DNA from 2 places in the Nanhaiella sioensis genome. Region 1 is predicted to be linked to the other one. Evidence: riboswitches for the same ligand, from Rfam matches in the RefSeq annotation. Region 1 holds a riboswitch; the other holds the start of a gene.

Evidence for each region. Region 1 has a riboswitch for thiamine pyrophosphate ahead of tenI (thiazole tautomerase TenI). Riboswitches for the same ligand answer to the same signal wherever they lie in the genome.
Region 2: it holds a riboswitch for thiamine pyrophosphate, as region 1 does, so the genes downstream of both, thiC (phosphomethylpyrimidine synthase ThiC) here and tenI (thiazole tautomerase TenI) in region 1, are expected to answer to the same signal.

The regions. Positions count from the first base shown of each region.
Region 1 covers NZ_JBKAEG010000001.1:1,168,535-1,185,704, reverse strand. Annotated here, with positions in the region: gene ald (alanine dehydrogenase) at 1-331, opposite strand, end outside; gene V1503_RS05505 (PucR family transcriptional regulator) at 521-1,762, opposite strand; gene V1503_RS05500 (alpha/beta hydrolase) at 1,949-2,878, shown strand; gene V1503_RS05495 (AI-2E family transporter) at 2,993-4,075, opposite strand; gene V1503_RS05490 (class I SAM-dependent methyltransferase) at 4,546-5,358, shown strand; gene V1503_RS05485 (NfeD family membrane protein) at 5,417-5,959, shown strand; gene floT (flotillin lipid rafts scaffold protein FloT) at 6,005-7,567, shown strand; gene V1503_RS05475 (FixH family protein) at 8,136-8,939, shown strand; gene V1503_RS05470 (hypothetical protein) at 9,232-9,621, shown strand; gene V1503_RS05465 (helix-turn-helix domain-containing protein) at 9,677-9,997, shown strand; gene V1503_RS05460 (class D sortase) at 10,183-10,836, shown strand; gene V1503_RS05455 (anti-repressor SinI family protein) at 11,011-11,136, shown strand; gene V1503_RS05450 (helix-turn-helix domain-containing protein) at 11,343-11,669, shown strand; gene V1503_RS05445 (YbjQ family protein) at 12,034-12,348, shown strand; TPP riboswitch at 12,667-12,773, shown strand; gene tenI (thiazole tautomerase TenI) at 13,158-13,775, shown strand; gene thiO (glycine oxidase ThiO) at 13,772-14,881, shown strand; gene thiS (sulfur carrier protein ThiS) at 15,051-15,254, shown strand; gene V1503_RS05425 (thiazole synthase) at 15,256-16,023, shown strand; gene V1503_RS05420 (thiazole biosynthesis adenylyltransferase ThiF) at 16,020-17,039, shown strand.
Region 2 covers NZ_JBKAEG010000001.1:4,534,885-4,552,054, forward strand. Annotated here, with positions in the region: gene V1503_RS21450 (YpoC family protein) at 1-483, shown strand, start outside; gene V1503_RS21455 (transglycosylase domain-containing protein) at 767-3,310, opposite strand; gene recU (Holliday junction resolvase RecU) at 3,351-3,950, opposite strand; gene V1503_RS21465 (hypothetical protein) at 4,619-4,828, shown strand; gene V1503_RS21470 (DUF1798 family protein) at 4,935-5,303, shown strand; TPP riboswitch at 5,378-5,492, shown strand; gene thiC (phosphomethylpyrimidine synthase ThiC) at 5,669-7,435, shown strand; gene V1503_RS21480 (hypothetical protein) at 7,542-7,709, opposite strand; gene V1503_RS21485 (hypothetical protein) at 7,967-8,095, shown strand; gene V1503_RS21490 (hypothetical protein) at 8,135-8,506, shown strand; gene V1503_RS21495 (YppF family protein) at 8,682-8,879, opposite strand; gene V1503_RS21500 (hybrid sensor histidine kinase/response regulator) at 9,315-12,482, shown strand; gene V1503_RS21505 (response regulator) at 12,482-13,585, shown strand; gene V1503_RS21510 (FxLYD domain-containing protein) at 13,924-14,724, shown strand; gene V1503_RS21515 (YppG family protein) at 15,114-15,545, shown strand; gene V1503_RS21520 (Acb2/Tad1 domain-containing protein) at 15,692-15,934, opposite strand; gene V1503_RS21525 (sigma-G-dependent sporulation-specific acid-soluble spore protein CsgA) at 15,971-16,222, opposite strand; gene V1503_RS21530 (hypothetical protein) at 16,240-16,422, opposite strand; gene V1503_RS21535 (hypothetical protein) at 16,704-16,853, shown strand; gene V1503_RS21540 (Hsp20/alpha crystallin family protein) at 17,031-17,170, opposite strand, start outside.

The sequences.
Region 1 (17,170 bases):
TTTTATCAACAAGAGCTCGTGCAAGTTCTGGTTCTGCAGCAAGGTGAAGGTATGTGAATAAGATTAAGCCTTCGCGAAAGTAATTGTATTCAGAAGGAAGTGGTTCTTTGACTTTCATAATCATATCTGCGCTGTCCCATACCTTAAGAGCAGAATCAATTATTTGTGCGCCAGATGCTTTGTAATCTTCATTTGTGAATCCGCTTCCAACGCCTGCATTCGTTTCAACTAATACACTATGCCCTGCATTCGTTAATGCTACAACTCCAGCTGGAGTGATTGCAACACGGTTCTCATTGTTTTTAATCTCCTTAGGTACCCCTATAATCATCCTTTTATCCCCCTTGATAAATGTCACTAAATAACATGATCATATATTTAAGGTTAGTATAAATGTAAAAAAATATTTTTTCTTTGTGTAAAAACTAAAATGTAAAATTGACCATTTGTGGATTTCCACAAATGGTTTGAGGTCTGCCCCTCACTACTTTAATAACTTTAGGTAGTGAGGGGCAGACCCTTACATTAAGCGGCTTAATTTCATTTCGATATAGAGGGTAAGTTTTTGGTTGGGATCCTTTAGATTTATATCGCCAATCGCTGAAATACGTTTTAATCGGTAAGATAATGTGTTGACGTGAATATGGAGATGTTTTGCTGTTTCATTAATATTACCGTCAAAATCTAAATAAGCTTCTAATGTCTGAAGTAAGTGGTTATTTTGTTGGCGATCATATTCTACAAGCTTGTTTATTGAATGATTCTCAATACCATCCTTACGTTTCTTTTCTAATAAAATATCAAAGTATTGATAGATGCCAATATCCTGGTAACTTAAAATATTATTCATTTCATTAGGATAACGTTCCTTTAGATCAAGTACATTTAACGCTTCTCTATAGCTGGTTTCAACTTTTTCATACTTATCATAAATGTGTCCTGCGCTTCCAATAATATTTGTGACGTTGAAGCGTTCTTTCATTAGTTTTATAAAAAGTTCGATAAAGTTAGTCAGTCCATGTTTTTGCTCGTTGTTCTCTTCCTTAGGTGATGTGAATAATATTAATTTATTATAATCAATAGTGTAAAAAATAATTTTTACACGTTGTGACGTAGTTAAAATATATGTAATGTTTTTTTCTATATTATGATCAATACTGCTTTCAAATTGAAATACGATGATTGAAAATAATTTAGGTGGATTAAGTTGTAATTGAAAGAACTTTTGGTCGATTTCATCCTTTGATAACATATGACCAGTTAATAACTTCCAATAAAATTCTTGATAGCCCTCTTTGTTTTGTTGCTTACGAATTTGGAGCTGTAACAGATGATTCTTTGCTAATTGTGCCATTTGTTGTAAATAAACCAAGTCATCTTCAGCTAGGGGATTCTCTACTTCTAATGCCCAAATAAAGCCTAATACTTCTTTGTTTTTGCGAATCGAAATTGCGACACGTGATCCTAAACCTACTTCACTGATACTTTTAACACGCAGCGGTTCGTCCCCTGCTAATAAAGCAGGAATTACACCGTTTTTCCATAGACTGTTAATAATTTTTTCAGGAACTCTTCTTCCAATGATTGTCTTAATTCTTGCTGGGTCTGTTCGTTCATCATGTGTACTATAAGCTATTAAACGGTGGTTAGCATCCTCAATGGTTATAGGGCATTGAAGTACGTCACTTATATGATCAACGAACGATTCCATATCACCTAGTACACCTTTATATGAATGGTTTTTAGAAGAATAACCTGTCATACAATCGCTCCTATTCATAATATTTCTCATATGATTTCATAAGGAAAAGCAGTATGCCTTAAATATAACTAAAGCTAATGAAATATTATGTTATTTGCATATATTTTAATTGATTGGAAGGATTAATTCTATGTGTAGTCAAAATAAAATATAACAAAGTGAAAATTTTGCCGAGGGGATGTTATGATGCACGTTGCAACCTTTACTTATTCAGCAACCGATAGTGAGCAGATTTATGCTAAAAAATGGATTCCTGAACTATCCGAGTACCGAAGAGGAATTGTCCAAATTGCGCATGGTATGGCAGAACATATTGGGAGGTATGATAAATTTGCTCAGGCGCTCGTCAATGAGGGATATATTGTTTATGGCAATGATCATCGAGGTCATGGACAAACTGCAAATAATGAAGAGAACATTGGATATTTTGCAGATAGAAACGGCTTTGATTTAGTTGTAGAGGACATGTTTTATCTCACAAACCTGATCAAGGAACAACATGAACAACTTCCAATATTTTTATTTGGTCACAGCATGGGATCGTTTTTATCTAGAAGATTTATACAATTACATGGTGAAGAGATCACCGGTGTAATACTTTCTGGGACTGGCGGCGACCCTGGAATCTTGGGGAAAATTGGGGCGAGATTAGCAAAAAGCGAAATGACTAGGAAAGGACTGCGTCACCGTAGCAAACGGTTAGATAAACTTTCTTTTGGTAGCTATAATAAATCATTTAAACCGACACGAACTGATTTTGATTGGCTATCCCGGGATCAACAAGAAGTTGATAAATATGTTGACGATGCTTTATGTGGTGGAGTATTTACTTCTAGTTTCTTTTATGATCTATTAACAGGGCTTGAGGTTATTCATAGAAGAGATAATATTTTAAAAATACGAAAAGATTTACCGATATACTTATTTTCGGGTGCAAAGGATCCCGTGGGTAATTTTTCGAAAGGTGTATCGAAAGTATATGAAGCGTATAAGGCAGCAGGTATTGAAGACGTTACTTGTAAGTTATATAAAGATGGACGGCATGAAATGTTGAATGAAACAAACCGGGATGAGGTGTATGAAGATATTATGACATGGCTTAAAAAGCATACGTGAATTAGAGGATGCAACGATGTTAAAACAAATAATCGTTAACATAAATAAAGTAGTTCATATTGGAAATTATTAATTATAATCCAACTGAACTACTTGATGTTAAGGTATTTGTTCTTATTTAGATAACCTAGCTTCTACTAAATCTTCAAGCGTAGTTTTTATGACGGCTACAATTGGTACTGCAATGAACATCCCTATTACACCAAATGTACCACCACCGATTATAATAGCTAAAATGATCCATACTGGGCTTAAGCCAACTTTATCACCCAAAATTTTTGGTCCTAAATAGTAACCATCAAATTGCTGAAGTGCAAAGATGAAAATGGCTACCCATAGTGCTTGGATTGGATCACTAAATAATGTAATGATAACAGCTGGTACCATTCCAATGAATGGACCAAAATATGGAATCATATTAGTAATACCTACAATTAAGCTGATTAATAGTGCATACGGTACATTTAATATTAAAAGTCCTATAAAACAAATTATTCCTATAATAAGGGAGTCTAACAATTTTCCAACTAGAAACTTTGAGAAAACTTCATCTAAATGACTGAAAAATTGTAGAACAGATTTCGCATAGCGTTCAGAGAGTAATGCTTTAACCAATTTTTTTGCTCCGGCACCAAAAGCCTCTTTGTCTTTTAGCATATAGATCGAAATAATAATTCCTATTAAAATATTGAAAGCTGTGGATGTAAGGGATATTAACCAGTCAGCAAGCTTATTTAAAAACAAACTAGTATATTCCCCAATTTTCAAAAATAGATCATTAGTATATGTATTTACATTAGATGTAATACCGTATTTTTCTAACAGTTCATTCTCAACGATATATTTTGTTATCCATTTGTTTGTATCTTCTATATACTTAGGTAGGTTGCTAATTAGGTTACCTATATTATCAATAATAATTGGCGTTATAAAAGTGAAGATTAAGCCTATAAATGAAAAGAATAACAAATAAACAGTAGTAATACTTATAATGCGGTTTACTTTGAACTTTCCTTCAAAATAATCAACTAGCGCCTTTAATAAATAAGCAATTCCAAAGGCGACAAAAAATGGAGAGAGTAACGATAAAAATGAAGAGACCGTCAGCTTCACCAATTCATAATTATCTACAAATTTCCATAATACTAATGCTGCGAATAAAAACAGCAAATATTGATACCACTTACGATCCTTCAATGCACAAATCTCCCTACATTTATTTTATGTACTTCTATATTAGACTGTTTTATCGCAATAGTCCATTTATCTGCAAAACGACATTGTACAAAGTTGTTTTTGCATAAATTGTTACTTTTTACTAAAGGATAAACACGATTACGTATAGCATTCTTGATATCATTTCTACCATCAAATAAAGAGGGTCGAACCAAGCCCACCTTTCTTTCCGTTTTCGTAAAATAGAAAAGACCCTTTTACTAATTTAAGCAGTGGCAATAATTGAGACTATTTTCGTGCTAAGAAATATACTTATTATGCCACTAGAATTGAATCTGTGTTTTTTATAAAAATGACAATCGAATAAAACAGCAAAAAAATTGCAATAAAGTTATTAAAGAAACCTAATATTTTCGACTTGAAAAAAGTTAAAGGATTAAAACAGCAACATGACGAATATTATTAAACTTAGTAGAATGGGGGGATACGAAATAAAACAGGATGTAGTTAGTTTCTATAATCAAATGGCATGGAATGAGAAAGCTTACGAAGCTTGGTTTGCAAGACATGGCACACCGAAAGAGTACGCTTTACGGTTAAAGAAAAATCCAGAAAATAAAGTATCTCACTACTTAAGGTTTATGGGTGACGTAAAAGGTAAAAAGCTAGCAAATTTATTAGGATCTAAAGGTAATAATGCTGTGTGTTTTGCATTATTAGGTGCTGAAGTAACCGTTGTTGATATTTCAGAAGAAAATAAAAAATATGCAGTAGAGTTGGCACACGAAGCTAATGTGAACATCGAGTACATCGTTTCAGATGTATTAGCAATTCCAGATGAAAAAAAGCTAGCAGAGAACGATTTCATTTTGCTAGAATTAGGAGTGCTGCACTATTTCATTGATTTAGAACCTTTATTTAAGCTTGTCTTCCAATCACTCAAATATGGGGGGAAGTTGATACTTAGAGACTATCACACAATCGTATCGAAGTTGCTCCAAGGAGAAAATAAACTGAAAGCTGCAGGAGATTATTTTCAAGAAGAAGTAATAGAAGAAGATGTTGCATATCGGGTCTTATTACCTGAAAATCATCGTAACACGTTAAACAAAGTGAAGATTCGCAGGTGGAATATAGGAGAAGTCGTGACAGCTGTCTCACAAGCTGGCTTCATAATAAACTGTTTAGAAGAAGAAAAGGGAATCAAATGGGCGATGCCATATGATTTAGATGATGGAATTGAAAATAGGATTCCGGGATTATTCACTTTGGTTGCTTCTAAACAAAATATTAAAGAATTTTGAAACTATTCTTGCATAAGATCGTATTATTAATTAGGCAGCCTAAAGAAAGGAGGAAAAAATGATGGAGGTTATGGGATATCCCTTACAAACTATTTATTTGTATTGTTTAATCGGTGGAGGCATATTAACGGTTATTTATATTTTATTTGGTGATATTCTTGATGGAATATTGGATGTTGATCCCGGAGGATATTTAAATCCATCTTTGTTGTTATCATTTTTCACTATTTTTAGTGCAGCAGGATACTTATTAGAAAGGTTAACTTCCCTTACAAGTATTGTTTCAGCAATTATATCTTTTGTTACGGCTCTTGTTTGTTCAATTATCTTGCATTTATTTGTTTTTGTACCATTAAAGTCAGCTGAAAGTTCCATTACTATATCTGAAGACGATTTAAAGGGGAGAATTGGTAAGGTTATTATTTCAATTCCAAAAGGTGGCTATGGAGAGGTAATATTAGAAGGTAAGAGTGGCAATATCGCAAAATCTGCACAGAGCTTTGATGAAAAGCCGATTGCTTCTGAACAGCAAGTCATTATCATTGATGTCAAATCCGGCGTATTACAAGTAGCACCTTATGAGGAAAATTATGAGTTTTAAAAATAAATTTATTGTAAGATAGAAAATAATAGAGGAGGAGATAATATGAGTGGTCTTAGCACAATATTTATCGTAATAGGAGTTGTAGTTTTATTAATTCTTGCTTTAATTGCTGTATTTGTTAGCAGATACAGAACAGTTGGTCCAGATGAAGCACTTATCGTTACTGGAAGCTACTTAGGGAGTAAAAATGTTAATGTCGATGAAGGTGGCAATAAAATAAAAATAGTACGTGGTGGAGGTACATTTGTATTACCAGTATTCCAACAATCCGAACCGCTAAGCTTGTTATCTAGTAAACTAGATGTACAAACACCTGAAGTATATACGGAACAAGGTGTTCCTGTTATGGCAGATGGTACAGCGATTATTAAGATTGGAAGCACAATTGGAGAAATTGCAACAGCAGCAGAGCAGTTTCTTGGGAAAACAAAGGATGCACTTCAAAATGAAGCACGAGAAGTATTAGAAGGACATCTTCGTTCTATACTAGGATCAATGACTGTAGAAGAAATTTACAAGAATCGGGAAAAATTCTCTCAAGAGGTTCAACGGGTAGCATCTCAAGACTTAGCAAAAATGGGTTTAGTTATCGTATCATTTACGATTAAAGATGTACGCGATAAAAATGGCTACTTAGAATCATTAGGTAAACCTCGTATTGCACAAGTAAAACGTGATGCTGACATCGCGACAGCAGAAGCAGACAAAGAAACACGCATCAAGCGTGCAGAAGCGGATAAAGATGCTCAGAAAGCTGAATTAGAACGTGCAACAGAAATTGCTGAAGCAGAAAAAGAAAATCAAATGAATATTGCTGATTACCGTAGAGAGCAGGATATTGCGAAAGCACGGGCTGACCAAGCGTATCATTTAGAGGAAGCACGTGCTAGACAGGAAGTTACAGAACAACAAATGCAAATTAAAATTATAGAGCGCCAAAAGCAAATTGAGCTTGAAGAAAAAGAAATAACACGTCGAGAGAAGCAATATGATTCTGAGGTGAAAAAGAAAGCAGATGCTGATCGCTATGCTGTAGAGCAGTCGGCAGAAGCGGAAAAAGCTCAACAAATTGCACAAGCAGATGCACAAAAATACCGTATTGAAGCGATGGCAAGAGCAGAAGCGGAAAAAGTACGAATTGACGGTGTTGCAAAAGCAGATGCAGAACGTGCACAAGGGGAAGCAGAGGCAGAAGTTACACGTCTTAAAGGTCTTGCAGAAGCAGAAGCGAAACAAAAAATTGCTGAAGCATTTGAAATGTACGGTCAAGCAGCAACACTTGATATGATTATTAGCATGCTTCCACAATATGCGAAGGAAGTTGCAAGTCCATTATCAAATATTGATAAAATCACTGTCGTTGACACAGGTAGTGGAGAAAATGGTGGTGCCAACAAAGTAACAGGCTATGCTACAGATTTGATGTCAACACTACAGGAATCCCTAAAGGCCTCTTCTGGTATTGATGTCAAAGACTTGATTGAGAATTTCTCAGGAAAAGGAAATATAAAAAATAGTTTAGACGAATTAAAGGAAGAAATGGTAAAAGAGCCTATTTTGGTAGAAGGAAAGTCGAAAGATCTAGTAACAAGTGAACAACAATAATATTGATTTGTAAGACAAAAAAAGGAAATTGACATATCATCAACGATATGTCAATTTCCTTTTTGTCGTGTATATTAGTCTTAATGAATGATTACATCATGAATCGTTTGTTACTTATATAAAGAAACTTAACTAGTTGTTCTCACTCTAAAGTAACAAAGGTAATATATGAACATGTAGAAAAATAAACAGATAAACAGCTTTATTTATAATAAAGTAATGTTGAAAGATAACTTTAATTGACCTTTCTCAAATAGATGATCGACTATTTTGTCATCATCACCCTTTTATTTTGTTAGGAAAGGTCTGAATCAAGCTTTTGAAGTTGTTTTATACTGTTGTCATTGTTTTGTAGACTACTAACTTTAGTTGTAAACTTGTTTATTTCTATGGGCGAAATATAACAATCAAAGATTATAACAATTTCTATTTGTGAAAAAAGAAATACATTTGCGTTAATTTCACAGATCTAACACAATTTTATTGTAAAATGACTGTTAGATATTTTTTACATAATAAAATTGGTAATAATGGACTTATCAATGATAGAAGGGGGGATAAATTAATAATGAAAAAGTTACTTGTATTAGTTGCAGTATTGATCATAGGGTTAGTTGGTTGTTCTAAAACAGAGGAGCCACCTGTACAATTGGAATTGATTGAGGTAGTAATTCAAACTAAGCCAGCTGTAATTAATCCACAGGATGAAGTTGAAATATCCGCAACAGTAACACAGGGAGAAGGTTTTGTTAATGATGCTGATAGTGTGACCTTTGAAATTAAAAAAATGGACGAAGAGGAATCAGAGGAAGTAGAGGGAAAGCTCAAAGGAGACGGAGTTTATTTTATTAACAAAACTTTTTCAGAAGCAGGTGTTTATGCTGTTACTGCACATGTTACAGCACGAGGGTTACATACTATGCCTACGGAAGATATAACAGTCGGTTCGGCTGATGTTCAGCAAGAGAGCGAAAGCGTAATGAATGATGACTCAAGTGAGAGCATGGATATGAACGACGAAGATAGTCACGAGAACATGGAAAGTGAATCTACCGACCATGAAGAAGTAAATCATGGTGAAGGACTCAAAATTCATTTTATGTCAATGGATAATGTGAAATTAAATACTGAAGTAGCATTAACGGCACATATCCAATTAGATAATAATCCATTATCAAAAGCTGAGGTTCAGTTTGAAGTTTGGCAGGACGGTCAAGAAAAGCATGATTATATTGACGCTATTGAAGGTGACGCTGGAGAATATAAGGCGCTAAAAACGTTTGATACCATCGGTGAGTATAAAGTGACTGTCCATATGAAAAAGGATGAGCTTCATGATCATATTGATAAAACAATTCATGTAGTAAAATAACCTATAAAAGGAAGTTTATAAGGATAAAGCTATAACTAGACAGCTATTGGGGCGACTCTAAGTCGATAATTCGACTTAGAGCCGCTCTTTTTTATTGGAGTAAATTGGTAATATTTTTTTATGTTTTTTTTTCATCATTGGAATGGAATTATGGTAATTAGCACCAAAAATTAAGTTGCGTTTTTTATGTGGTTCGATTTATACTAGATATATAATTCTTTATAAAGAACTTAAAATTCATTAAGGAGAACAGTTTTGAGGATTATAATGTCCTTTTTTGGAGGTGAATTTTTTGTTACCGATAAGCATACAACAACCTGCTAGTGGGGTTGTATCAATTGTAAGATTTAGAAATCAGTCTATCCAAACGAAAAGTGCAGCTATTAAAATTATCTCTTTTCAAGATGATGGGTTAATTTTTGTTTGTGATTTGAAATTTCCTGTGAGTAAAGAAATAATTTTAAAAATTAACTTAGATATATTTAAAGAAGAAATAAATGTATTTGGAAGTATCGATGAAAGGTGTGAAATAGGAATAAAAGGATATGAGCATGTGAATGTTTACCATTTAGTAAGTGATGAGGTTATTGGAGACCTTTCAGAGGTAACAAAAAAATATTTGAAATTATCATTGTATAAAAAGAACCTAGAGATTATACAACAACAAGATAAGATGTATTGAGTAGAGAAAGGGAGATGGTGCTCACTAAAGAAAAAATGCCGAAGGAGGAAAATAAATGGATGGTTGTAAGGTAAAAGAGATAAGAATAATGCAAGGGATTTCTTTGTCAGAACTTTCTAAACTATCGGGTGTTTCTAAATCATATTTAAGTATCATTGAAAGAGGAATACAGAAGAACCCTAGTATAGAAATAATTTGTAAAATTGCAGCAGCACTTAATGTGAATGTTGAAAAACTTATCAGTCCAAATGATGAAAAGTATATACATAAAGAAATAGATAATGAGGTTTTAGCATTAGCATTAGAGTTTTCTCAAGTTGATATCGATAAGGAAAAAGTAAAAAAATTTAAAGAATTCATCGAATTGCTCAAGTAAACAATATAGGGGGCTTGTATATAAGTCTTTGCTTCTTTCGATTTGAGACTAAGAATAGCTATCAATTTATTGTTCTTTATTAAGAATATGAATGATTTGTCTGTTGTATGACAAGTATTAAACATGTTGTATTTTATCAGTAAGAACAAATAAGATGATTTAACAGTTGGTGGAGAAGGAGATTCATGAAAAAATTTTATATTTGTTTTGTTTTTCTTGGTATCTTAATTATTGCTTATCCAAAAGTGAATAATTTTTATAACTCTTACAATCAACAAAAGTTATTACAGTCCTTCAAACAAGTATCACCAGTAACGATAGATGATAACTTACAAAGTAATTACCAGGCGGTAAATCAAGTATTAAACAAAGGTGAGACAATTGATTCTGGAAAGATAACTAAAAGTCAACCAGATAAAGTATTAGAAAGTGAAAATCTCGACGTTATAGGTACTCTTTCAATTAATAAAATTGAGTTAATTCTACCGATTGTTGAGGGGTCTTCAGATAAAGACTTGAAATATGCTGCTGGTCATTTAATTGAAACGGCTCCTTTAGGTAAAAAAGGTAACGCTGCTATCGCAGCACACCGAAGTTATACTTACGGAAAATTTTTTAATAGATTAGATGAACTTGAAAGTGGGGATGAGATAGTCATTCAAACCCTTACTGATTATCATGTGTATTCTGTTTTTAATAAGATAGTAGTTTTACCAACTGATATGTCTGTTCTTTCTAATCTAGGAGATGATTCATATATTACGTTAATTACCTGCGATCCTATTAAGAATCCTACTCATCGTTTAATTGTTCAGGCACAAAAGAAAAATGATGACTGACAGAGGATTTTTGCCTACAGCCTTGTTGTTATTACGAAGAAAAAATGCGGGACATAATAGAAAATTTATTATTAGGTAATTCATATGGAAAAAGGAAATTTATTGAGATGTTCAGGGAAGAGGATATATAGCAACAAAGTATATAACAAAGAAAACTATTGTGGAGGGGAAAAAATGAGTAATACAAAGCAGCAAGTAAAGCTCGATGAGGAGTGGGTTGATTTAATTCTTACAGCATTAGAAATTGGTTTACCTGTAGAGGAAATACGTAATTTCTTAAAAGATGTCAAACAAGCATAATTGAAAAAATCTACTGTGCTTTAAGTTGTTATGATTTTATGAAACAATCATCTCTTGCTCTATGGTATACTAAAACATATATGCGAAAATGTTTAGTAAATGAATATATACGCAGAAATAATTCGAATAGTTTTTATGTCCAATGAATTTAGATAACCAATAAAACATTTTAACTCTAACATAGAAAGAAATAAGTAGGTGAAAAAATGATAGGGGAACGCGTGAAAAAATACCGATTACAAAAAGAATTATCACTAACAGAGTTGGCTGATCGTGCCGGGGTTGCAAAATCATATTTAAGCTCTTTAGAGCGCAATCTCCAGTCAAATCCTTCTGTTCAGTTTTTAGAAAAAATTTCAATGGTTTTAGATGTTTCAGTCAATTCATTATTATTTGATGAAGATGAAATACCCGATGAAGATCTTGATTCTGAATGGATAAACCTTGTAAGAGAGGCAATGGATTCTGGTGTTTCGAAAAATGATTTTAAAGAATTTTTAGAATTTAACAAATGGAAACTTAAAAAACAATAATATTCTTTTAACCATATTAATAACAACTTACATGCTCATCGAGCTCTTATGTGGATTATTCTTCATAGGGGCTTTTTGTTTTTTCTTTGAACTATTTGATAGGGGCATTCGTATTATACATGATTAACACATTTTTAATACTTGTTCACAAAACTATATTTTTTAGAGGTGGTTTGTATTGAGTGTGCTTAAATATTGTTTAATTACTTTAATCATATGTTTTCAAATACTTGGGTTTGTATTTCTCTTAATTAAATTCAAAGTAAGTTTGTATTTTTTTGGTAGTGCTTTTGTTATTTTAATCATGTTACTTGTCATGTTAATTTTTGAACGTTTAAAAGGAAAAAAAAGGAGGAAGATCAAGATGATCTTAGTAACTACTGATTTTGTCCCAGGGAAAGAGATCAAACAATTAATAGGATTTGTTAGAGGAAATACTGTGCAAACGAAGCATATTGGTAAAGATATCATGGCAGGGCTTAAGACACTTGTTGGAGGAGAAATTAAAGAATATACAGAAGTCATGGATGAGGCTCGGCAGCGGGCGATTAGCAGAATGGTAGAAGATGCAAAAAGTAAAGGGGCGAATGCCATTATATGTTTACGCTTAGAAACATCTAATGTGATGACAGGTGCTTCTGAAATCATTGCATTCGGAACAGCTGTAGTAGTTGAATAGTACGTTTATTTCGTGAAATTTGTTGCTTTCTTATTAAATTAGTACAGTTTCGCGAGGGATTGTTGGTCCCCATCGTTTAAATGTGAAAAGTTGATATGATATTCCTTTTTGCTTTTCTAAAAACGAATATAATTAAAGTTCAGGAAATCTCTTCTTCTCTAAAGATTATAAAAATTCTATATCTTGTGAAAAGCTGTGAGTCATGATATTCACTCAACTGTCATATATATTAATTGAGAAATCTAGTACATGTGTTATACTATGAAAAGAAATAACTAAAGGCTTTCTTAGGAAAGTATGAGACAGCCTAACTAAATATATTAACACTAGGGGAGTCTGAATAAAGACTGAGATGGAAGCTTGTTTCCAGACCCTTTGAACCTGATCTGGCTGACACCAGCGTAGGGAAGTGGACAACATGTGATAATGACTTTGTCTTCATGCTTAATTTATGAAATAGGTGTGAGACATATTATTCATGAATTGGATTAATAACGTCAACTATTCATTTCGATACATGTAAACCCACTCTTACGCAAGAGTGGGTTTTTTAGTTGCTTATGCTTATGACTGTTGCTGGCGACATGTACATTTCAATATTGTTATTTTCCTATTTGCCAATCACGTCTAGGACACAAATTATAGTATATGGGTAATTCTCAATATCGATGAGCAGTTTGGATTGCTAAGCAAATTTAAGTTGGTACATTCCTCATCTTGATATGTGAGACCGTTTATTAGTGAGTAATGTCTAGAGCTGAATAAACTAAGCTCAAATACTTGACTAAATTTATTTACAAGGAGGTCTTATGGCAAACAAAGAGCTACATATTGTTTCAACTGGGGCACAATCAATCAACACGTTTGTTTCGATTATTAGTGAGATTCATCCTTTTGCAACTGCTATACATTTACGTGAAAAACAAATGTCAGCGAGAGACTTATACCAAACGATTAATCAACTAATTCAACGAAGTGTACCACTTAATAAAATAGTCATAAATGACCGAATTGATGTTGCTTCAATTGCTGAAGTTGGTGGTGTTCAGCTAGCATATCATAGCTTATCAGTAGGCGATGTGAAAAGGGCATTTCCAAAACTTCGCATTGGGAAGTCTGTTCATTCATTAGAAGAGGCTGTTGAAGCAGAACTGCAAGGGGCTGACTATGTGATATATGGTCATATTTATCCTACCTCCTCCAAAAAAGGAGTGATAGCTAAAGGGGTTGATAGCGTCGAAGAATTAAAAAAACAGCTATCTATACCTTTAATTGTCATTGGAGGAATTAAACCATCTCATATTCCTGAACTGATAGATAGAGGAGTAGATGGAGTGGCAGTATTGTCAGGCGTATTATTAGCCCAAACGCCTATAGAAGCAGTAAAGGAATATTCAAAAATGTTATCGAAAGAGATGATTACATGAAGAAAACGTATGATGCCATCGTTATTGGTGGGGGTATAAATGGTGGTTCAATCGCTTATCATCTAGCAAAGCGAGGGCACCATGTGCTGGTCATTGAGAAAGATCAATTAGGTAGTAAAGCTTCTGGTGCTGCTGCAGGGATGTTAGCAGCTCAAGCGGAATTAACTGAGGATGGGCCACTGTTTCAATTAGCAAAAAAAAGCAGGAGCATGTTTCCTACAATGATCGAGGAATTAGAATGCAAATCGAACGTCCATATTGGATATGTGAACAAAGGAATGCTCAAGATTGCAATAAGTGAAGAAGAGGAGCAGCAATTAAAACACATTATTCAATTGCAGAAAAATATTGGGGAACAAACTGAATATTTAACATCTGAGGAAGTGAGAGCATATGAACCTTCACTATCTCCAGTTGTAAGAGGAGCTATGAGTATACCTACAGATGGCCAAGTGTCCGCTTATGATTTAACGATTGCATTTTTTAGGGCAGCAAGGGTGCTAGGAGCTACGATCAAAGAGGAAACGAATGTTTATTCATTAATCATAAAAAATAATAGAATCCAAGGTGTTGTGACAAACGAGGGTGAATTCCATTCCGAACGGATTATTGTAGCTAGCGGTGCTTGGACGGACATGGTTGTCAAGCAAACTGGGTTGTCATTGCCTAGCTATCCAGTAAAAGGGGAATGTTTAGCTGTCAAGACTGACAAACCTCTGTTAACACAAACAATCTTTTCTCATCATTGTTACCTAGTTCCAAAAAAAGGTGGAAGAATAATTATTGGAGCAACAATGTACCCAAATACATTCAATACGACAGTATCTACGGGTTCAGTTTGTAGTCTAATAGAGAAAGCTTCGATCATTTTACCAGAAATTATCAACACTCAATTTGAAAAAGCATGGTCAGGCATTCGTCCTCAAACTCACGATGGTATGCCTTTGTTAGGGGAGCACCCGCATGTGGAGGGCTTAATTATAGCTACAGGGCATTATCGTAATGGGATTTTGTTAGCCCCTATAACTGGCAAAGTTACTGCTGATTTAGTTGAAGGAATCGATCTTGATCATGAGTTAATACACCATTTTCGAATTGATCGTTAAAATGATTGGGTTTTTAAATATAGGTTCTTTTTCCGTATGTTTTGTTGATGAGATATACAGCTAGCTTACGTAAACAGATTGAATGTTGTACGCAAATCAACACCGAGATAGAAAATATGAAAATAACAATCTAAGATTAGACAATGTTGTTAGTGAAAGGAGTGTGAGAATGAAGTTATTTATTAATGGTGATCGGGTTGATGTACCTGATACTTTAGAAAATATATCAGATGTACTCGCCCACTTCGAGCTTGAGGATAACATTGTTATTGTTGAAATTAACTCTACTATTTTACAAAAACAGGATCATAAAGATACACAAGTAAATGATAATGACAAAATTGAGATTGTACATTTTGTAGGAGGCGGTTAATATGTTAAAAATTGGACCATATGAATTTTCATCACGCTTATTTTTAGGAACAGGTAAATATTCTAGTTTTGAGGTACAAAAGGAAGCTGTTGATGTATCGAATACAGAAGTATTAACTTTTGCAGTTCGAAGAATGAATATTTATGAAAAAAGTCAACCTAATTTTTTAGAACAGTTAGACGTGAGTAAATATAAGTTATTACCAAATACGGCTGGCGCAGCAACGGCTGAAGAAGCTGTTCGTATTGCAAAGCTAGCAAAAGCTTCTGGTCTTTGTGATATGATAAAAGTAGAAGTAATTGGAGATTCAAAAACGTTGCTACCAGATCCAATAGAAACGTACAAAGCATCCGAACAATTACTTGATGAAGGCTTTATTGTCTTGCCTTATACGTCTGATGATGTTGTACTAGCAAGAAAACTACAGGAGTTAGGCTGTCATGCAATTATGCCAGGTGCATCACCGATTGGCTCTGGACAAGGTATTATCAATCCTTTAAATTTAAGCTTTATTATTGAACAGGCTACGGTTCCAGTAATCGTAGACGCAGGAATCGGTAGTCCAACAGATGCAAGCTTAGCAATGGAGTTAGGTGCTGACGGCGTATTGTTGAATACAGCAGTATCTGGTGCAAATGACCCGGTTAAGATGGCACAAGCAATGAAGCTGGGGATTGATGCAGGACGGTTAGGGTATGAGGCGGGGCGTATACCAAAAAAACGATATGCTACTGCTAGCAGTCCGATGGAAGGAATGAGCATTGGTTGAGTGAACGTTATTCACGACAACAATTATTTTTACCGATTGGTGAAACAGGTCAACAAAAAATCTCTAACAAGCATGTACTCCTTATTGGGGCTGGAGCATTAGGAACAGGCAATGCTGAAGCCCTCGTGCGAGCAGGGGTTGGAAAATTAACAATCGTTGATAGAGATTATGTTGAATGGAGCAATTTACAAAGACAACAACTTTATAGTGAAATAGATGCACAAGAGAGAATACCTAAGGCTGTTGCAGCAAAAAGCCGATTACAAGCGATAAATTCACATGTGGAAATCAATGCACATGTTGCAGATGTGTCTGTACGAGAAATGGAAGAGTTGGTTTTAGGAGTAGATCTCATCCTTGATGCAACCGATAATTTCGATACGAGATTGCTAATAAATGATATTTCGCAAAAATACGAAATTCCTTGGATATATGGTGCTTGTGTTGGAAGCTATGGAATTAGCTATACTATTGTCCCTGGAATCACACCATGTTTACATTGTTTACTAGAAACAGTCCCTTTAGGAGGGATGACATGTGATACTGCTGGAATTATTAGTCCAGCAGTTCAAATGGTGGTCGCTTATCAGACAACTGAAGCTTTAAAGATATTAGTCGAAGACTGGGCTGCTTTAAGAAAAAAGCTAGTATCTTTTGATCTTTGGAAAAATCAACATTCAGCAATTAGTGTTGATAAAGTAAAGAAGACTGAATGTTCATCTTGTGGTGAAGATAGAACCTATCCATTTCTATCTTATGAAAATCAAACGAAATCAGCCATTCTTTGTGGCAGAGACGCGGTACAAATTCGACCACCCAAAAAAATTGATCGGGATTTGGAAAAAGTAGCTGATCTACTGAAATCTCAAGGTGGTACGGTTGAGCGAAATCCATATTTAGTTGCATTTTCGACAGGTCAACATCGGCTCGTTATTTTTAAAGATGGTCGTGTCCTCGTTCACGGCACAAAGGAAATATCAGAGGCAAGGTCGTTATATCACAAATATTTAGGGTGAAAACATGTAATGAAATGAAGACACTCATTGCCAATACAGTCAAACAACATACTGTTTTGCTTGGAGTGTTGTTTTTAGCGATAAACAAAGCATTGTTACTTCATCCAAATGAGGATGTATAAACCTTCAAA
Region 2 (17,170 bases), 3.4 Mb from region 1:
AATACACTCTTTTTCCCTGAGTCTATAACAAATCTAAATATTAACCTACATAATTCATTTGAATTGAACGTTGATTTAACTAATTTTGGCTACGACATTGCAGCACATAACGATATAGATACAATTAAGCCTTGGTTGTCGATAGAGCAATATATTCCTATAGTAATAGCTAAATGGAAGGGGATTGAACCAGAGTTAACTCAACATTTTCAGCAGAGGAAAAAAACGAATATCAAACAGGCGATTGATCAATCATTAGGTTTGTTCTTATCTATGCTTTTTTGGATGAACAGCAGCCCTGTAACGAACCTTATTAATATTCAAGATCAAATTAAAGAATTGAAATACAAACCGATCAATGTAGGTGAAAGAATTGATTTTATAATGAAAAAACCACATCAATTTCATTCTTTTATACAGCTTAGTGAGTTATTTCAAGAAAGTACTAAAATATATTATAAGATTGTTGCATTACAAAAATAACATCGATACTTAAGATTGAAATTAGCTAGTGAGTAAGGTTCGTCAACTTTGTTAATTACTATTACAGTGCTTTATGTAGTTATTCAACTTACGGAGCAATAGTTATATTCGAGGATAACTTGAGCACGAAGGGCGATAATCTATGTGAAAATAACCTTAGTTAAAAATCTTTAAATATTAATTTACAAATGAAAAAATGACTTTTGTTTAACCACCATTTGGACGAGCTTACCCACAAAAAAACAACAGGCTACCTCTCATAGCCTGTTGTTTTTTTAAGTTATTATTCATTATTATCCTCTTCACTTGGAGGTGGTTCAGGTGGCCGTTCATCATGGTCACCTTCATCAATTAATGGGTCTCCAATTTCTCCTTCATCATCAGTTCCTGGCTCTTCATCAAATAAGTCATCAAACGGATTTTCTAATTCTTCCTCAAATATCGGAATCTCAACAGAGGCACTTAGTGGGTCACTTCTATTTTCTGGATTGCTGTCACTAACTGCTGAGATCTGATAAGAGTAGATTGCCCCTTCAATCGGATCAGGTACGAGGTAACTAAACTCTTTTGTAGTGCCTATTACTTCATACGGGCCTTCATCAATTGATTGTTTAATTTCGAATGAAATGTCACTTAATTCTTCCTCAGATCCATCTAACGTGTAGTCCCACAATAATTGTAATGCATTAGTTCTTTCATCATATAAAGCTTCAAAACCATTAGGTGGGTCTATTTTATCATATTTTTCTGAGACCTTAGTTGGTTCTGTGCCTTTCACAAAGTATTCGTAGACGATTTCACTTTGTGGTGTAAATTCACTAGGTAATTTTGCGGGATTTGACCCTTTTTCAACCTTTTGTTGAACCACACTGTTAGGTACAGTGAAATCAGCAGATTCACCACCTGATATGTGGGTGAATAAATTTTTAAATAGTCTACGGGCAATTTTTTCTTCATCTACGCTTTTAAAATATGCATCTTCACTAATTCGATTAAATCCTGTCCATATTGCTGCTGTATATTCTGTTGTATAGCCTGCAAACCATACGTCTTTCGTTGCATTTTCCGGTAAACCGTATTTTTGTGTTTCATCTACAGGATAGTTAGTAGATCCTGTTTTACCGGCAACTGGGACTGCATTGCTAACGAAGGCATCCCGACCTGTTCCATTGGTAACAACAGATTTTAACATATCAGTTATCATAAAAGCAGTGTAATCTGACATCGCTTCTTCTGTTTCCGGCGTTAAATCTATTTCCCTTCCATCAGGAAAAACAATTTTAGTAACAGCATGAGGTTGATTATAAAATCCTTCATTACCAAAGGCACTGAATGCACCTGCCATGTCTAATGTAGATACACCAGTACTAAATCCACCTATAGCGTATGGTTCGTATATTTGTTTTTCTAGTGGGATTCCTAAACCAACCGCAAAGTCTCTTGCTTTATCGAGACCGACTTCTCTCACTGCTTTAACTGCTGGAACATTAACTGACTGTTCTATAGCATATCTCATAGACATCCAGCCTCTATATCCATCATACCAATTATATATTTGTTTATTAGAATCAGCATATGTCATTTGTTCATCATTAATTTGTTCATATGTCGACCATTTTAAATATTCAATTGCAGGACCATAATCAAGAACAGGTTTTATGGAAGATCCTGGTTGTGCTTTTGTATCTATAGCATAATTCCAACCTCTTGCAGCGTCTTGATTACGTCCACCACCGATGGCTCTTATTTGACCTGTTTTCGTATCAAGTAATGTAATTCCAGCTTGGAGGTTCTCGTTTGGGAAGTTGACAACATTATTCGATTGTAACAGCTCATTAGTATATTTTTGTGCTTCTGTATCTAACGTCGTATAGATTTCTAGGCCACCTGAATATAGATCGTAATCTCCAGATTCATTAATTTCTTCTATAACATAATCTAGAAAAGCGTCATAAGGTTCAGATTCTATTGTTGTTACATTCAGTGATTCTTCAACAGGTATTGCTTTGGCTTGTTCAGCCTGTTCAGCTGAAATAAAGCCATGTTGCGCCATTAAAGATAGTACAACATTTCTTCTTTCTTCTGCTGCTTCAGGATTTTTAATAGGATTGTAATTATTTGGACTTTGAGTCATTCCTGCTAGTAAAGCAGCCTGATTTAGTTGCATGTCAATTAAATTATCTTTATCAAGGCCGAAATATACTTCAGCTGCTTTGCCTACTCCGTACGTACTTCCACCTAAAAAGATTTTATTTAAATACAGTTCTAATATCTCTTCTTTAGATTTAATTTGTTCAAGCTTATATGCTAACCATGCCTCTTGAACTTTTCGACTTATTTTTTTTTCAGGTGTTAACACATAGTTTTTGACAACTTGTTGTGTGATAGTACTTGCCCCTTCAGCACCGAAGCCTTCTGTAATATTAGCAAGAACGGCTCCACCGATTCGAATGGGGTCAATTCCATGATGTTCAAGAAAACGAGCGTCTTCAACAGCTAGAAATGCATCTTGAAGTACTGTTGGAATTTCGTTATATTTTACATACGTGCGTTTCTCTATCCCAAGCTCAGCAAATTCATTGCCATCTTTATCAAATACCTTTGAAGAGAATGAGGCTTGAAATGCTTGTTCATCTAATGGAGGCACATCTTTAATGATTACATAAAATGCAATTCCTCCAACTATAGCGCCAATAATTCCTAACGAAAAAAATACTAAAATAAGTTTCTTAATAAATTGAAAGATACTTTTTTTAGGTTTTTGTTTACTTTTATGGTTACGTTCAGCTTGTTTACGTGCTGTTCTTGACTGTGATTGACTTGCCATGTGGTATTCCTACCTTTCAACTTAATAATCCCTAGCAGAGTTATGAGAAATAAATATTATCCAATATGTTAAGATAATCAATGCGTGGCTTATAGCCTAGTGGGACTTCATGACCTAAATCCACTATCTCTTGTTTTGTTATTGATTTTCTATCTCCTTTTTTCATACGGTCCCAAAAACTTAATAGGTGGGTAGCTTCTAGCAGAAAGATCTGTTCATTCTTAGTAAATCGTAAAATGACAAAACACAATCCGTTATGATTTATTACATCTCGCATATGTTTAATTTGGTGGTCGTGAAAGTTTTGCAAAGGGAATGATGTTTTGTTTCTAGTTTCTTTAGCTTCAAAATCTATATACCTACCCTTGTAAATACCATTATAGTCAGTAGTTGAAGCTTGTTTAAAATAGGCTTCTTTAATAACAGCAGCACTTCTTTTCGGATAGTCAACTTGTACGATTTGAACTGGCGTTGGCTTTTTGTGAATAACCGCTATATTGTGTAGTAAATAATAATGATTAGAGTCATTAATATCCTCTTCCAAAGTCATACCACGATTACTGTATGAAGCTTTTTTAGCGGTATTAGTATCTTTTTCTTGTTTTTCTTTATATAATTTACCATTCGGATAGCGAATCACTGATTCATCCTCCTCACCTAACTTCACCAACTATCATAACAAATAGTAAAACTACATTGTAACGATTTTAACAAAGTGTCATCATAATGATGTTAAAAAAAAAGTATAGGTGTTTTTTTTAGTTATGGCAAGTGATAAACTTCTTTTTACACGTTATTTAGCCTCAAATAATTAGACGGTTGTTCGTATAATAATGTTACAAATATAATATTTTGAATGAAGTAAACGATTGGAGAGTGTACTATGAGGACATGTAGTTGAGGTGATTCACACGTAATATATCGAAGATGAGGGAAGGCTAGCCCTCATCTTCGTTTGAAGTTAAGTAGCAGGTTTATTAGGGCCTTCTAGTTTTGGGTTACCATATCCCGTTGCTTTCTGTTTATTTTCTCGAGTATTTTGCTGCTTGTTGTTTTTATTTTTGGCCAACTAAAACACCTCCTAACAATTAGTGTAAACAATCCTGTTATTTTCATGCGAACTGCGTTGTCGAATTGTCGCAAATATAAAATTGTCGACTTTCTTTGTTGAATTAGTTCTAGTTTTGTCAATCGTGGAGGTGTTGAGCTTAACATCACGAAACTATACCGTATAAGTAAAAGAGAGGCTATGTTTAGCTCAATGATTATAATGTAAGTTAAATATACTGATGAGGAGGAAGAAGATAAATGGAATTGACCAATAAAGAATTGCAGAATTCGGTGTTTGATGAATTGCTTGACTATCTTGAATTAATAGATCAAAAGCTTGTTAATCATGTTGAAGAACACATAGGTATATATGTTGAGCAACAACAAAGGAATATTAAAACTATATCAAATAACCTTCATAAAATAGAAAATATATATGACCATAACATCATCGACATTGCACTCTAATCCCACATGAAAATTCAGTAAAAGATACCCTCGCTATCCTTTCAATCAATCCATCGAATTGATATAATATTATTGGAACTTAAGTAGATTAATTGGAGAAAATAATATGGAAAATTACGAAAAATTAATAAAATTAACAAATATGTTAAAGACATTTAATAATAAATGCATAGATATACTGGAACAAAGAAAAGAGCTTACTCATGTTGAAGTTGATTTTTATCGTGAGGTATATCCGTTTGCTAATGAAGTTAATAAAATTCTTGATATGTGGAAAATCAATGCTTTGCAGTGGATTAATGAACAAAACCCTAAGTATATTTATCCAATGCAAATTGAATCGACTATTGAAAATTTGCAAACATTGTCTGTTCAAGTTTTTTATAATGAAGGGAAGGGGAAGCGTTTGTTAAACCTTCATCAATCAGTTGATTATTTATTAAATGCGATGATAAGTGAACTTAAAGAAAAATAATAAATTGTATAATTTCTTTTTTCTCTATTCACAACAATATTAATTGTGTTATAGTATTAACGATAATTACATATGTTCACTACTAGGGGGGTCCAATAGCTTGGACTGAGAGAAGAGCGCTTTAAAGTTCTTTGACTCTTAGAACCTGATCTGGCTCATACCAGCGTAGGGAAGTAGAATTCGACCAGCTTATTGTTACTATAGCTATGTCATAAATTACTTTCAACAAAAGGGTTCTCAATTTTGAGAACTCTTTTTTAGTTGGTATGGGTTAGCAACTTCATAAGATAGTTGGAAAATGTATACTTTATACAAACCGACTATCTGACAGTTGATTCATTCATATTATTGAGGAGGAATTTTCAATGACAAAAGAAAGTATTGCACAAAATATGACATTTCCTTGTAGCAAGAAGGTTTATGTACAAGGAGAACAAGCTGATGTAAAAGTACCGATGAGAGAAATTGAGCTTCAACATACTAGTGGTACTTTTGGCGAGGAAGAAAATGAGCCTGTGAGAGTATACGATACGAGCGGACCGTATACAGACATTGCATATGATGTTGACATACGGAGAGGTCTTCCAAAGCTACGAGATGACTGGATTATTAAACGAAATGATGTTGAACAGTATGAAGGCCGTGAAATAAAACCAGAGGATAATGGATATGTAGAATCAGATGCTCGTTCAAACCTTGAACAATTTCCACATATTAATAAGCAGCCTCTACGAGCAAAAAGTGGCGGATGTGTCACACAATTGCACTATGCAAGAAAGGGTATAATAACCCCTGAAATGGAATTTATAGCTATACGTGAAAATATGAGCCCAGAGTTTGTCCGAGATGAAGTAGCTAGTGGTCGCGCGATCATTCCAGCAAATATTAATCATCCAGAAAGTGAACCGATGATTATAGGGAAAAACTTCCATGTGAAAATTAATGCGAATATTGGCAATTCGGCCGTCTCGTCATCCATCGATGAGGAAGTAGAAAAAATGACATGGGCTATTCGTTGGGGTGCAGATACGATGATGGACTTGTCTACAGGGAAAAACATACATACAACGAGAGAATGGATTATAAGAAATGCACCAGTTCCAGTCGGAACGGTTCCTATTTATCAAGCGCTTGAAAAAGTAAATGGCATTGCGGAAGACTTAACGTGGGAAGTATATCGTGACACATTAATTGAGCAAGCTGAACAAGGTGTAGATTACTTTACGATTCATGCAGGGGTACTTTTGAGATATATACCAATGACTGCAAAGCGTACGACAGGCATTGTTTCTAGAGGTGGGTCTATTTTAGCGCAGTGGTGCTTAGCACATCATGAAGAAAACTTTCTATATACTCATTTTGAAGATATTTGTGAAATCTTAAAAACATATGACATATCAGTTTCTTTAGGGGATGGTCTCCGTCCAGGTTCCATTGCTGATGCGAACGATGAAGCGCAGTTTGCTGAATTGGAAACATTGGGTGAATTAACGAAAATTGCTTGGAAGCATGATGTTCAAGTGATGATTGAAGGACCTGGTCATGTTCCGATGCATCTTATAAAAGAAAATGTGGATAAACAACAAGAAGTTTGTCACGATGCGCCATTTTACACACTTGGCCCATTAACGACAGACATTGCGCCTGGCTATGACCATATTACTTCAGCTATAGGTGCTGCAATGATTGGTTGGTTTGGAACGGCGATGCTTTGCTACGTAACACCTAAAGAACACCTAGGCTTACCGAACAAAGAAGATGTACGTGAAGGAGTTATCGCATACAAAATTGCTGCTCATGCAGCAGATCTTGCGAAAGGACATCCTGGTGCTCAAAATCGAGATGATGCACTTTCTAAGGCACGCTTTGAGTTTAGGTGGCACGATCAATTTAACCTTTCGTTAGACCCAGAGCGAGCACGTGAATATCACGATGAAACATTGCCTGCCGAAGGTGCTAAAACAGCCCATTTTTGCTCAATGTGTGGGCCTAAGTTTTGTTCAATGCGAATATCTCAAGACATTCGAGATATGGCAAAAGACCAAGGTAAAAATGAGTCTGAAGTGATAGAAGAGGGAATGAAGCAAAAGGCAGAGGAATTTACGCAAACAGGCTCCAATATATACGGCTAAATCTTCTATATAGTGAGAAGTAGGCGAATAGCGCTTACTTCTCACTTGTTTTTACCATGAACTTTCATTAAATACTCTTATTTACACAGACTATTTCTAACAAAACTTACTCTTTTTCAACGTGAATTGAAACTGGACGATCTTTCCTCGTAGCTACTGTTTCGATTGCAAATTCTGCTTCTTCTTTATATTTTGCTGCTACATTATGTCCGAATTTATGTTTGGTGTTTTTATAACCTTTCCGTTTATGATTAAAATGCTTACCACGACCCATCCTTAATTCCTCCTATGTATAGTTTTCCATCTTTATTACTATTGGATAAAAAGGCGATAAATATAACTTTTATTCAAAATAAAATGGAATTTAATGATAAAATAAGATCAAACTTCATTAATATCCATAAAAAGAAAAAAATGAAAATATCTCCTATGGATCTTTTGAACTGATCTCTATAAGTGGGATATATTTTAATGATGTTAAGAAAAGTGTACTTCTTAACTTGAACGTATTAACTAGAATGGAGTGGTGAGGTGAAAAAAGAATGGTTCATTATTTTATCGGGGCCGATCATTACTTTAATCACTGTTGGAGTGATTTTAACTATCAATTTATACAAGGATTTTGATGAAAGTGGGTTTTCAACATGGAGCCACACGTGAATTCCACTAGAATCATTAAGAGATAATGACGCAGTCCATTTGTCTTATGGCATGAAATGGAATGGTGTAGGTAGTCCAATTATAAAAGAAATTACAATAATAAAAAATGATGGTACAGCATTAAATGAGAGTGATAGATTATCAGCTATACCTTATATTTATGTAAGTGGATTTTATGGAAGCTTAGCTGAAAATGAGGAAAGAAAAATAGATACCGTATATCGAGATATTCAAGACTATCAACCTGATAAAGAAAGGTTTGTAGTGACATATGTACTAAGAATGGAGGAATTTGATCAATCTTACAAGACGACTGAAATTAAGCAGTTGAAAATAAAATATAAGCTTTTTGGTATAGAGCGTGTTCAGTTCATTGATTTTGATGGTTTTTTTAGGAAAATTGATAATTAGTAGATTAGGTATTGGATAAAAATAGAGGGGATAATAGTATCCCCTCCATATTATGTCTTATAATATGATGTCATAGTTTTTTAGATGAATAGTAAGAGATTAGTCAATTATGTTTTGTTATCGGAAGTCAAATGAACGTGAAAGCCCATTTTGACTTGCAGCTCGCATATAACGTTTAGACGATTTCATCTACAACATACTCAGGCTTCTGCGCTCCATCAGTCTCTAATTGACGTACAATATTTCTATAATCTCTAATGGGAAGGTTTCCATGCAAGTAGATTTGTCTTGCGAAATCAAGCAATTCATTACCATCAATAGGTTCATATTTCCTTTGAGAAATAAAGTGGTTACGCAATTCTTGAACATTCATGAGAACCCCTCCGATTAATATAATTTATTTATATGGTATCACGAAAAAGCACTCTTTTAAAAAATTTTAAATATTGAGAATTCCGACAATTACTTACATTTATTTTATTTTTTTCTAATGGGGTGTTTTCTCATAGAGTAGAAATATATACGCATAAATATTTACAATAATAAGTTTCATTCCTTGTTAAATATGGTGTTAATCGAATACGATCTTTTCTTTACTTATTTCAAAAGCAATACAGATTAGGAAAAGTGTTGCTGTTGTTTTTCATAGTCATTGAACGTATACAACTAGTTTTCTGTAACAATTAGAAAAAAGTTTATTAATCGTGACTGATGAAACACATTACAATTTATTCTTGTGTCATGATTTTGTGTAGTATAATAATTTATTCCGATATTTAATTATAATTTTTTAATTAGGAGAAATAAGATGAGTAAGCATGAACGTCAAATGATCATCATCGGGTTAATATTAGCAATACTTTTTCTATACTTTTTAAATCCGGTGACTAATTCTAACCCATCTGCTCCAACTGCTAATAAAGGAGTTATCGACCTTACCAATTGGAACTTTAAGAAGGATGGCTTAGTTAGTCTTAATGGGAATTGGGAATTTTATGAAAATGTACTATTACAACCTGCTATTTTAAATAAGAACGATTTTAGTAACAACTTTCAAAATGTTCCGAACGTTGGTAATCAAATACGAGGTACGAGTGTAATAAATAAAGATGGGTTTGCTACCTATCGACTAAAGGTATTATTAAATGATAAACATACTGACCAACTTTTCGGAATTAAAATTAATGATATACGCATGGCACATAAATTGTTTATTAACGGTTATTTAGTCGGGCAGAGTGGGGAGCCTACCAACAATGTAGAGACGCAACAAATCGGTAATATTCCTTATGCAAAGTATTTCCCGCTAAATCAATCCTCTTTTGAATTAGTCATACAAGTATCTAAATATGATTATTATGATGGGGGTATTATTGACGATATAGAATTTGGCCTTCAAGAGGACATATCTAAGTTGCAACTCATCTCTTTTGGTACAGATTTAGCTATTATTTTTGTTTTGTTGTTATTTTGTGTATATCATATGAGTATTTATTTTATGAAAATGAAAAGTAACAAGTTTTATTTATACAATGGATTATTTTTCTTATGTTTATTAATCTCTTACTCATGTAGAAGTGAGAAGCTCTTTATGCTGTTTTTTCCATCAATTTCAATTGATACGGCCTATAAGATTCAAGATATATCAGCATATAGCGCAATTTTATTCATATTCTTATTCCTTCATGCGTTAGATGCGACATTACTTTCTAAGAGGGTGATGCGTATTGCATGCTCACTCTTAGTGATTTATCCTTTAATAGTTTTGCTGTTTCCTTATGATAAATATACTCATATGGAGATGTTTTTCTTATTTATTAGCGGAGGTTGTTTAAGTTTTATTTTCTTTAAGTTAGTGAGGGTATTTTATAAAAGAAAATATGATGAGGTCGAGAAAAGAGAGTTATTACTATTATCGAGCATATTTATTTTTCTTTTTTTTATGTATTTCGGTACGATTAATTTCTTTGATATTATGGTAGCTTTGACTGGAGAATTTATACAATGGGAGCCGATTATAAAAACTCGGTCTCAAATTATTTATGATTTAGGCCAATACAGAGAAATAAGTATTGTTATCTTTGTAGCGGTAATGTATATTTTATTAGCTCTTCGATATACACATACATTTGGCATGCTTGAAAGCTTGTCGAATAAGTTAATTTCAATGAACAAAATGAAAGATGAGTTTTTAGCAAAAACTTCTCATGAGTTAAAAACACCATTACACGGTATTATTAATATTTCTTCATACTTGTTAGATAAAAAAGATCAAATGTCAAATAACGAAAGGAATAATCTTACACTCATTCACGACACCTCAGTTAAGCTATCCAATTTAGTAAATGATTTAATTGATGTCTCCAGACTAAAAAATGGACAATTGCAGTTACACATAGCAACTGTAGATATTAAAGTATCAGCTCAAATCGTGTTTGATGTACTCGCATTTGAAGTGCAAGGGAAAAATATTGACTTAATAAATAATCTACACGATTATGCGTTAGTAGAAGCTGACGAAAATCGTTTGCGCCAAATCTTGTATAACTTAATCCATAACGCGATAAAGCACACAGAGCGTGGGGAAATTACTGTTTCATCTCAAAAAATAGAAGAAACCTTATACATATATATAGAAGATACGGGAATAGGAATCCCAGATGAGAAAAGGGAAGAGATATTTAGTTATTACGAACAATTAGACCAATTTATGCAAGTTGATAGCTATCAAAGTATGGGTTTAGGGTTATATATTAGTCGACAATTAATAGAAAAGATGAATGGTCGTATTTGGGTCGATTGGACTGAAGTTGGTATAGGGTCTAGATTTTGTTTTACCCTACCGATTGCCCAAAATCCGAAGCTAGTCGAAGAAGTTGCATCAACAACTGCATCTACATATAGACGAAATGAGGATTTACAAAGCGATAACGACACTACTGCTAATTCTGATCAAACGATTCTCATAGTAGATGACGAACGAGCTAATATTCAAGTGCTTCAAAATATGTTATCAAAGCAACATTTTAAGGTTATTATTTCATTTTCAGCGAATGATGCTTTAAGTAAACTCAATGAACATCCTCATATTGACCTTGTTATAACTGATGTGATGATGCCAGAAATGTCGGGAATTGAGCTTTGTCAAAAAATAAGGGAGTCAAAATCATTCATATCATTACCTGTTTTGTTAGCAACAGTGAAAGATATGCCAGAGGACATCGCTCTTGGCTTTAACGCTGGTGCGAACGATTATATTACGAAACCCTTTGACTCCAACACGATATTAGCGAGGATTCAAACATTGCTTGCTATGAAAACATCGATGGAGGATGCTTTCAATAATGAACTAGCTTTTTTACAAGCACAAATAAAGCCACACTTTTTACATAATGCTCTTAGCACAATTGCATCTCTATGTTATACAAATGTTGATGATGCTATTCGATTGCTCAAAATGTTAAACCAATACTTACGTATCATTTACAACACAACTCCTCAAACGATGTTTATACCACTAGAGCAAGAATTACAGTTGATAGAGTCTTACGTGGAAATTGAAAGAGTTAGGTTTAAGTGGTTAAACTTTACAGCTAGCATAGATGATGAGTTAGATGGATTCTATATTCCTGCATTATGTATTCAGCCTTTTGTTGAAAATGCGATTAGACATGGAGTGTTTAATAAAAAAGGAGAAGGAAATGTTTCATTATCAATCACAAACCGTAAAACCTCTATACTTATTATCATAGAAGATGACGGGGTGGGATTGTCGGAGGAAGCATTAAAGCAGTTTAAAAATGGAGAACTGAAAAATGCAGGGATAGGTATGACGAACATAAGAAGAAGATTAGCATCTTTGAATGAAGCGCATATACAAGTTGACTCAAAAATAAACTGTGGAACTAAGATTACATTGGAATTACGAAAAAGAGTCAAGGATGACTTGTATGATACTGAACTGGAGGGGTTGTAATGCTTAAAGTTATGATTGTGGAAGATGAACAACCAACGTTAGATTTGATGCATTTATTAATAAGTCAACAACCTCAATTAACTGTTGCTGGAAGCTTTACAAGTCCAATAGAAGCATTGGAAATGTTCGCTGACATTCTACCTGATGTGGTTTTTCTCGATGTAGAAATGCCGGAAATGAATGGCATCCAATTGGCAGAAAAAATAGTACAAATTGATAAGGACATTCAAATTGTATTTACAACAGCTTACGAACATTATGCTGTTCACGCATTTAAAGTTTATGCAGTTGACTACCTTGTAAAATTTGTTACTTCTGAAGATATTAATAGAGTGACCTCCCGTTTACTAAAAAATCATTTGGACAAAACAAAACTTGCACAAATAGACTTAAAAACGAAGACATCGATACAATGTTTAGGAAAATTTGAAGTAAGAGGTGAAGGTGGAACAGTTGTTAAATGGCCCACAAGAAAAACAGAAGAGCTATTTGCGTATTTTCTCGTCCATCCAAATCAAGTCATCAATAAGTGGAAATTGATGGACATGTTTTGGACGAAAAATGCAACTGTAAATCTCCACACGACTATTTCTAGAATGAAAAAAGTGCTAAAGGAAAATAATATGAAGCTACAAATTCGTAACTTAAACGACGGTTATATACTGGATGTCGAAGCAGAATATTGTGATCTACTAACTTTTAAAGCGTATTTTGTGCACTATGACAAGGTAAATAAAGATAATCTTAAAATTAGTGAAAGAACCTTCCAAGTATATAAAGGGCATTTATTTGAAATGAAAGATTATTTATGGGTTTTAGGGGTTGAAGAAGAGCTATCAGGAATGTATGAAAAACTAACTCGTGAATTAGCAAGTTTCTTTATTCAAGAAGGGAATATTAATCGCTCAGAAGAAGTTGTGAAAACATTTTTGACTTTATACCCTCTGCATGAAGAAATGACTATATTTCTTCTAAATATATATGCTAGCAACCTTATTTATGAAAAAAGGTTAAAAGAATACTATAAAAACTATGTCAAGTTATTAAGGGAAGAGCTCGGAGTTGAGCCTTCAAATGAAGTAAAACAGTTCATCCAAAACTAAATATAACTGAGCCAAGAGTGTTGTTTGAAATCTAATAATCAAACAGTACTCTTCTTTTTTAAACCGTTAATTTATCAAACTTACATTTGTTATATTTTCCCATATTGATACATCAAAATACCCTTATTCTTTGTAAGAAAATTGTAAGTATCGTTTGATAATATCTTTTTGTAAGGCTGCTATCGTAAACTTTGTTGCTATTTTATAACATATATGGTTGGCATAGTAATCCAAAAAAAAACTGCAATGAAACTCAAGGTATATACATGCTTATTAACAACAAACCATAGCGGTAACAACCTTTTGAAATGACAAACAGAGATTATAGGGGGAATTTGATGAAGAAGTTAAGTGCTTTACTTGTATTCATGTCTGTATTATTGCTATTTATGGGATGTTCTAATGATGAAAAATTATCAGGAGCGAGCGGAGGTTCGGCTTCACCGACAGAAGATAGCAATACAGAAGAAGTTGAAGAAACTTCTGGAGTTAGTGTAGTTGAAGTTGAAGAAGAAGAAGCTGAAGTAGAAAATGTGAGTCTGGAAATTGTTCAAGATAACGGTATAGCTTGGGTTGATTCAATAGGTACTATTTGGTTACATTCTGCAGCAATTTATGAAAACACAGGTGAAGTACCTATTAAGATTGGTGAAACACAAATGAATTTTAAAGATCAGGAGGGAGGAATTTTAGGTACGGCAACGTGGATATATGCAGTACCAAATGTAGTTTTACCTGGTGAAAAAGCATTTGTTTCAGAAAGTGCAATTATTGATGGTATTACTGATGCTAGTCTATACAAAGAAACTACATATAATTTTGAGTTTAACGAAACAACTGAAGATCCTAATTTAATGGAAGTATCAGCGATTAAAGGGGTAAAAGGCGATGAATGGACCCCATATAGAGTAACAGGCTTAGTGAAGAATACGAAGGACGAAAAACAAGAAAGTATAAGTGTCGCAGGTGCTTTATATGCAGAGGATGGAACATTATTAGGTATTTTAAATGATTATATTGATGTTGGTTTAAATCCAGGAAATGAAGCAGGATTTGAATTATTATATCCAGATATTCCGATTGAATTTGCTGATCAAGTAGCTACAATTGAAGTGATGGCATATGGTTGGAATGATTAAGATATTGCTATTATGCAGTTAATATAAATAAGGTAGATTGGGTCTTATCATAAATTTATTGCTTTTGTTAGGCACTTGGCATCCCAATTGTTTCTTTCGATAATTAATTAGATACATGAAAGAGTATTGTGACTGTTATTGTTTAAAATAGATCGCATGATAACTAGTATTATACTTAATCGAAAACAGACCTATTCTAATAAACATATTTTATCATTGATCCCCACCCTTGCAGGTGGGGACTTTCAATTTTGTGAAGTAGCTGTGTTTAGGCTCGTAGCCTTGAATCAGAAATGAGGCTCTTTTCTCCACACGAATTTCAGCACAACACATCTTGCTTTGACATACATTATTAAGGCCAATATTAATTCCTATGGAGGGAAATAGCAATGAGTGTGATGCATCAAAGAAACAATAGGTACCCATTCCCGCCAGTTTGGCGACCACCATTTCCACGACCACCATTTTCGCAAGGGCCTTTTGTACCTTTTCAACCTACTAGTCCAATTCCACCTACGACACCATTTGCACCATTTTCAATTTCACCAGGAATTCCTGCCGCTCCTGTAACACCGTTTCGGCCAAGGCCAAGACCAAGACCAAGACCAAATACGTTTCAGCCGTATCCAACACCATACCCATTACAACAACCTAATATGCAGCAACCTCAGCCTGGTTTCGGATCTATCATGAATCATTTCAAAAAAGATGACGGTTCTTATGACTATAGTAAGATGATGAATACAGCAGGACAAATGATGGGGGCGATGAATCAGTTTAATTCTGCTTTTAAAGGTTTTTCATCATTAATAAATCTATGACCATCTTTGCCGCATAGAAATGTTCCGAACGTAGTTTGAACCTTGAGAAAATGGTTAACTGCTAATTGATAGGATGACTCTTTGTTAAATGGGCAGAAGCTATATTGGTTCGGGGAATTTCTGCCCTGTAAGTCATCCTCTCTGCTCTAATGTTTTTCTAATTCAACTCTTTCACGTCTACAATGTAAAGCATAGTTAGCTGCTTCTAGATTTGAAATGGCTAGTGAATTTTCCATGCTGTGAAAATCGCCATTTTGAAATGCTTTAAGCTTATTGATTAAGATAGGAAGAACGTCTTCTACTTGACAACCGTTTATCCCATTTTTATCGATAGCACCATCTTGAAATTTAATATTAATAAAATTATCATTGTTACGTGTCAGCTTCATCACCCCATGACCTTTATTATTGACTACTCATTATTACTAATACAGCAACTCATAAACCTCATTCAATTGCTCTACACGTTTGAAATCTTGTTCATCTAAAGCATATATTATTTCATCAGGTAAAACCTCATCTAAAAATGATATTTCTTCTTCATTTAATTCTTTAACAAAATCCCCTTCACTGCGATACGTTTTTGCAAGAAGTTTTTCATATATTTGTTCCGATATATTGTGTTTATCTAAATAGTTTGATAATGTTTCTTGTAAATATCTTAATGTCTTATCCATAATGTTTGACACACCTTTTATGTTTTATCAAAATACTCCGTAAACTCCTCAACATCTTTCACATTTTCATTATAATAGGGATTTTCCTCAACACTCGTTTCAGGATCAAGATTTGTCTTGATTACTAATCTTGGCTCTTCTGATGGGTCTAGATGAGTTTCAGTTTGTATATGTTCTGGATTTTCATTCTTTTTATTCACTACATCCACCTCCTACATATAACTTGCTTTTAATTTTTAAAAATATGTAATTTATAGTATGAAATATGAGGTGTATAATCTTTTTTCATGCGTCACAGACTATGTATTGGAGCAAAGGTCATGTCAATCCGTTGCTCCAAATGAATTGAAAAAGGAGGAGCATAGGTGACAAAGAAGCAAAATAAACCACAAAAAACAAACATGGAATTTGGAAACCAATTTACACAAAAACGTCCTAAAAAGGAAATGAATAATAAAAACGATAACTAGGAGGAATATGAATGACTAATCAAAACAATAACCGAAAGAGACAAAATAAATATCCGAACAATAGGAATGAGACTGAATTTGCTAATGAGCAGTCCATTCAACATGATTCAACTCCAGAAAATAATCCGAAATACGGAAGTGAATCTCACAAAAATTCCTAATGGAATACATAAAAAGCAGCGAATGAATATTTTCTTCGCTGCTTTTTTATTTAGTATTGATTTTTTATACACTAGCGTTCGTGGAACTTTATCTACTCTTAGAATTATTGAGTTGTATTTATACTCATCATTCTGTTTAATAGCAAGAAGGTTTACGAAAGAGCTTTTAATGAAGTTCTATTCCTGAATGGATATCCGCTTGCGTTGTTGGCGTGGAATACGTATATCTAGTAGGCCGTCCCTAAATGTTGCCGTTACGTTTTGCTCTGGGATTTTGTAGGGAACGTGAACGGTTCTTGAAGCCTGTTGGAATGTAT